One region of the Candidatus Symbiopectobacterium sp. genome, then DNA from elsewhere that is predicted to be linked to it. Evidence: predicted binding sites of a transcription regulator. Region 1 holds the regulator's gene; the other holds the start of a gene.
The links. The regulator PurR, encoded in region 1, represses purine synthesis genes. The targets are predictions, from matches to a motif close to CANGCAAACGTTTGCNTG.

Region 1 (3,350 bases):
ATATCTTCATAGTGGGTGAGCATGATCTTCTTACCGCGTAAAATCAAGCATCTTCAATGATCACGGGTATATAGGGAAAATCTCCGATCCCGGCTGCACTAATTAAATCAATTATCCCTTTCACTTTCGCGGCAAATCAGCCAAAATTTGCAGTTTACCGTGCGTTGCGTCGGTGTCCGAACACGTCATCTTCGATGGGATCAACGCGTCCCCTTTAGGTACAAATTATTTCTGCAGTCTCCTTCTGATATCCTGTTTATACCATCGGAAAGAGAACATTACGCAAAAGCAAACGATTAACAAACTATATACTGCCGTAACAAGTAGGTTCAGGAGTCATGTTTAGATGGCAACGATCAAAGATGTGGCAAAGTGTGCTGGCGTTTCAACAACAACCGTCTCTCACGTCATCAATAAAACACGTTTCGTCGCCGAAGAGACCAAAACGGCCGTGCGGGAAGCCATCAAGGAATTACACTACTCCCCGAGCGCAGTGGCTCGGAGCTTAAAGGTAAACCACACCAAATCCATCGGTCTGCTCGCCACCTCGAGCGAAGCACCCTACTTTGCGGAAATTATCGAAGCGGTTGAAAACAGTTGTTATGCAAAAGGCTATACCCTGATTCTGTGTAACTCGCATAATAACCTGGAAAAACAGCGGGCCTATCTTTCCATGCTGGCGCAAAAACGGGTTGATGGTCTGTTGGTAATGTGTGCGGAATATCCGCCTGAACTGCTGAGCATGTTGGCCGATTACCGCAGCATTCCCATGGTAGTGATGGATTGGGGTCAGGCACGCGGCGATTTCACTGACACTATCATTGATAACGCCTTTGAAGGAGGATATCTGGCTGGGCGTTACCTGATTGAACGTGGCCACCGCGACATCGGCGCTATTCCCGGTATTCAGGAACGCAACACGGGCAGCGGGCGTTATCTGGGTTTTCTCAAAGCCTTGCAGGAAGCGGATATCACCGTTCACGATGAATGGATTGTTCAGGGCGATTTCGAGCCGGAATCCGGTTATAAAGCCATGCACCACATTTTGGCGCAGAAACAGCGCCCGACCGCTATTTTCTGCGGCGGTGACATCATGGCCATGGGCGCCATCTGCGCGGCAGATGAGCTCGGACTACTCGTACCGCAAGATATTTCCGTGATTGGCTACGATAATGTTCGCCATGCACGTTATTTCACGCCTGCCTTAACCACGATCCACCAGCCAAAAGAGCATTTGGGCCAATCGGCTTTTACCATGCTGCTCGATCGCATCACCAGTAAGCGCGAAGATGCGCAGATGACTGAGGTTCACCCAACGCTTATCGAGCGTCGTTCTGTGGGTGACGGCCCTTTCCGCGACTACCGCCTTTGATGTTTAAGACGATTTTCTTATATGCCCTAAATAATTAGAGTTACGGGAAGGCCGCAAATGAGGGAATCACGATGAGCTTACTAAAGTAAGTGATTCGGGTGAGCGAGTGCAGACAACGCACCTGCAACTTGAAGTATGACGGGTATAGCGCGTTGATTTGTAGATTCTTCATGACTGCATCAATCAATTTTGACTTGTCCTCTGATTGAAGCAGTCGTACACTGTTTTTCATTCGGACAATATCCCTACACTTATCCTTATTATAACGAACGCACGACTGCGTATCAGGATATGTGCCCCTACGTGTTACCACGTGCCGGTGTTGACACTTCAGTCCCTCTGGTATCCAGAGAGTAGACGATGGATGTTATGCCCGCTGCCGCTGTGCAACGGGCAAGCATAAACGGCTGCGCACGAATGCAACCGCTTACTATTTGAACAACGGGTAACCTGCCCGTGATTCGAACACGCTACGCGCAACCCGCAGCGTTCGGGTTGATGAGAGACTGTCTATGCTGTTCCTTGCGGCGCTGTCTGGCAAGGTTGGGGGAAGTTATGAGTTCGTCATATGTAGAGGAACTGGCAGAACATAACACGTCCTGGTTCCGGATCGTACACGCGTTATTGGCTATCGCCGATATCAAAATCAATGGCTCACGCCCGTTTGATATTCGGGTACGTAACCCTGATTTCTACAAGCGCGTTCTGCGTGAAGGCTCCCTGGGACTCGGTGAAAGCTATATGGACGGTTGGTGGGAGTGCGATCGTTTAGACTGTTTTTTTCGGCGTATTTTACGCGCGGGGCTTGAGAAAAGGGCCACCCATCATCTTAAAGACATTTTGCACATTGTCGCTGCGCGCTTGATTAACCTGCAATCCCGCAAGCGAGCCTGGATCGTCGGCAAGGAGCATTACGATCTGGGCAACGATCTGTTTAGCCTGATGCTCGACACGCATATGCAATACTCCTGCGGCTACTGGAAAGAGTCCACTACCCTAGAACAGGCGCAACAGGCCAAACTGCGCATAATTTGCGAAAAACTTCAGCTTCAGCCAGGCATGACCCTGTTGGATATTGGCTGCGGCTGGGGCGGGCTGGCCGCCTATGCGGCACGCCATTATGGCGTATCGGTTTACGGCGTGACCATTTCGCGTGAGCAGCAAAAACTGGCTCAGGCGCGCTGTAGCGATCTCAACGTCACCATTGAATTGCAGGATTATCGCGACCTTAACCGACATTTCGATCGCATCGTGTCTGTCGGCATGTTTGAGCACGTTGGACCGAAAAATTATGATACGTACTTTCGCGTCGTCAGCAAAAATCTCAAACCCGAAGGGTTGTTTCTGCTGCATACCATTGGGGCAAATAAAACCGATTCGCAGGTTGATCCCTGGATTAACAAATATATTTTCCCAAACGGCTGCCTGCCCTCCGTGCGCCACATTGCCGCACACAGTGAACCTTATCTGGTGATGGAAGATTGGCACAATTTTGGGGCCGATTACGATAAAACCTTGATGGCCTGGCACGATCGCTTTGTAGCCAGTTGGCCGCAGTTAGCGGACCGTTATTCGCCGCGTTTTAACCGTATGTTCCGTTACTACCTGAATGCCTGCGCCGGGGCGTTTCGCGCGCGAAACATTCAACTGTGGCAGGTCTTGTTTAGCCCCCAAGGGATTGAAGGTGGCGTGCGTGTAGCGCGCTGATTTCGGTCAGCTTAACGCCGTACATCAAAGGGGTTACGGCATTTTTTATCGCCTTTTCAGCTCATGCTTCAGGCGCTCTGCGCGGCATTTGCCGTTGCGGCCTCTTGTGCCTGACGCTGTGCCAGCACACGTTCAACCGTGTCGATAACAGCCTGAGTTTGCGGGTCGATTTCGATATTGATCCGGTTCCCCAATCGCTTCTGGCCGAGCGTGGTGCGTTGCAGCGTTTCGGGAATCAAATGCACGCAGAAACGGCTGCGAGTCACCTCAC
Region 2 (3,350 bases), on a different contig from region 1:
ATGGTCATGACACGTCTGATGAATATTGGATGCGTCATGCCCTGACTCTGGCCCAACGGGCGCAGGAGGAGGGGGAGGTGCCCGTCGGTGCCGTTCTGGTTCTGGATAATCAGGTGATTGGTGAGGGCTGGAATCGCCCCATCGGTCATCATGATCCGACGGCGCATGCCGAAATCATGGCGCTGCGTCAGGGGGGGAAAGTCTTGCAGAACTATCGCTTAATCAATGCGACGCTGTATGTAACGCTTGAGCCTTGCGTGATGTGCGCCGGGGCGATGGTTCACAGCCGTATTGGTCGACTGGTGTATGGTGCCAACGATGAAAAAACCGGAGCAGCAGGATCATTGGTCGACATTCTGCGCCATCCTGGCATGAATCATCAGATAACGATCACGTCTGGTGTGCTGGCTGCCGAATGCGCTCATACCCTCAGCGATTTTTTCCGTATACGCCGCGCGCAGCATAAAGCACGACGTGCTCAGGAAAAGGCTGACGGGGCTGCCTGATACCTTATTTGCCGAGTTTTTCTGGCGGTACGGCAGGGTAAGCACTCGCTAACAGTTCCTGCTGCTGGATTTTATTGGCTTTATCGGTCAGATATCCTTCCAGACTCAGCATATAGCGGCGGATATTTTCAACGTAGTTATAGGCTTCGTGGCCGCGTGCATAGCCGTAGGTGGTCTGGGTATAGTAGCGTTTCTGGCTGAGCATCGGCAGGCGAACCTTCACATCCGCCCAGCTATCGGGATTACCCTTCTGCTTTTCCGTCAGTTTGCGCGCATCCAGCAGATGGGCATAGCCCATATTGTAGGAGGCCAGTGCAAACCAAATCTTCTCATCTTCGGGAATGCTTTCCGGCATTTTTTCCATCATGTGCGCAAGATAGCGCGCACCACCGCGAATGCTCTGTTCCGGATCGAGTCTGTCGGTCACATCCAGGCTCTCTGCGGTATTGCGCGTCAGCATCATCAACCCGCGCACGCCGGTCGGTGAGGTCGCCAATGGATTCCAGTGTGATTCCTGATAAGAAATAGCCGCCAGCAATTTCCAGTCAATGTCGCTGGCATATTTGGCAAACAACGGTTGCAGATCGGGCAAGGTGTTATCGATGGCGCTCAGGAAGGTGCGGGTATCGACATAATCAAATTCACCCACGTGGCCGAGGTATTTCTCTTCCTGGCGCGCCAGCGTGCCGTCTTCCACAGTTTGGCTGAAAAAGTCCAACAGGGCGGCGTACAGGCTGTCGTCCTAGGTACGGCGCATATATTAGGTGACCGGCTCTTCGTCGCTCAGATCGAACGCCACGGAAAGCTGCGGGTGAATGCGATGCATCAAACCGATGGTGACGGAATCTGCCAGCGTGTAATCCAACGCGCCTTGCGCCACCTGTTTAAGCAAATCCTGCGTGCTCAGGTCTGAAGCGGCTTCCCAGCTTAACGATGGATATTTATTGTTTTTCAAATCGCGTAACGTGGCGATATGTGCTGATCCCGATGTGACCGCTAACTGACCACTCAGTTTCTCCAGATTTTTAGGGCGCGTGGCACCCATGCGGTAAACCAGTTGATGCGAGACGGAATAGTAGGTTGGCCCAGCGCGAAAGCGATCCAATCGCTCATGGTTGTAGATCAGCCCGGCGGTAAGCAGATCGGCATTATCGCTGTCCAGATCATCGAACAAGGCGTCAAGATTTGGGCGCGCCGATACCACAAGCTTCACGCTAAGGTAATCGGCGAATCGTTTAGCCAGTTCATAATCGAGCCCTGAGGGGGTTCCGTTACTGAGGGTATAGGTCAGCGGCGAATTGAGCGTGCTGATACGCAGCTCGCACCGAGAAAGGATCTGATTGAGCTGTGTATCCTGGCCGCTGCGCCAGGGGATGTTGGGCCAGAGCGCCAACATCAGCAGTAACGTAATAACCCCGATGAAAAAATAATTTAATGTTAAACGCTTCAAATAGTTATCTCTCAGTGGCCGTGTGGCCTTTCTGTCTGTAACGGCAGTTTTTTTGTCTACTCTCTCCCAGAGTGGGGGCATTTTGCTTAACAAACCGCCAGTGTGCAACAGTTATCCATCAGGTTAAAGTTTGACCATGACGAAAATAAGATGTGCAACAAACTCTGCGCAAACGGTTTCGTCGGGCGTCACAATTCTCTATAATGACGCGCGTTTCCCCCCCCCCCCTTGGCTGCGCGACAAAGTAGCGCCCACTGACGTACTGAAACTCAGTACATCGAAGACGAGAGATTTTTTAGATGATGGAAATACTGCGTGGTTCACCTGCCCTATCGGCCTTCCGTGTAAATAAGTTGCTGACGCGTTGCAAAGAGCACTTTTTGCCAATTAGTGACATCTATGCGGAGTACGTTCACTTCGCTGCCGTGCGTGCACCACTGAACAGCGATGAGCAGGTCAAACTGACACGACTGTTAAAATATGGCCCCTCTCTCGCGGAGCATGAGCCAAGTGGGCGCTTACTGTTGGTCACACCGCGTCTCGGCACCATTTCTCCCTGGTCTTCCAAAGCTACCGATATTGCGCGCAACTGCGGCCTAGATAAGGTGATTCGTCTGGAGCGCGGATTAGCCTTCTATATTCATGCGCCGACGCTGAGCGATGAACAGTGGCAGCAACTGGGCGCGTTGCTGCATGACCACATGATGGAAACGACATTCACCGAGATGGCGCAGGCGGAACAGCTGTTTGCCGAGCATCAGCCCGCCCCGTTGAAACGGGTAGACGCTCTGCTGGAAGGGCGTAAGGCGTTGGAACAGGCCAACGTGCGTCTGGGACTGGCGCTGGCGGAAGATGAAATCGACTACCTGTTGGATGCCTTTACCCGTTTGGGCCGCAATCCGACCGACATTGAACTCTATATGTTTGCTCAGGCCAACTCTGAGCACTGCCGCCACAAAATTTTTAACGCCGACTGGGTGATTGACGGTGAAGCACAGCCCAAGTCGCTGTTCAAAATGATCAAGAACACCTTCGAGCACACGCCAGAACACGTGTTGTCTGCTTATAAAGATAACGCGGCGGTGATGGAAGGCTCCGAAGCGGGGCGTTTCTTTGCCGATCCGCAAGGTCACTATGCCTACCATCAGGAGCCGACACACATTCTGATGAAAGTGGAAACCCATAACCATCCGACGGCCATTTCTCCCTGGCAGGGTGCGGCGACCGGTTCCGGTGGCGAAATTCGCGATGAAGGGGCGACGGGGCGCGGTGCCAAACCTAAAGCGGGTCTGGTCGGGTTCTCGGTCTCTAACCTGCGTATTCCTAACTTTGAACAGCCGTGGGAAGAAGATTTCGGTAAGCCGGATCGCATCGTCAGCGCGTTGGACATTATG

Region 2: purL (phosphoribosylformylglycinamidine synthase) is a predicted target of PurR. The motif match lies at 2,122-2,139, and genes of this name have one in related genera.

The regions. Positions count from the first base shown of each region.
Region 1 is NZ_JAHWCO010000053.1:67-3,416, forward strand. Features, by position in the region: gene purR (HTH-type transcriptional repressor PurR) at 347-1,372, shown strand; gene cfa (cyclopropane fatty acyl phospholipid synthase) at 1,928-3,079, shown strand; gene QZ506_RS01775 (riboflavin synthase subunit alpha) at 3,148-3,350, opposite strand, start outside.
Region 2 is NZ_JAHWCO010000272.1:7,644-10,993, reverse strand. Features, by position in the region: gene tadA (tRNA adenosine(34) deaminase TadA) at 1-506, shown strand, start outside; partial or broken gene mltF (membrane-bound lytic murein transglycosylase MltF) at 511-1,956, opposite strand; gene purL (phosphoribosylformylglycinamidine synthase) at 2,259-3,350, shown strand, end outside.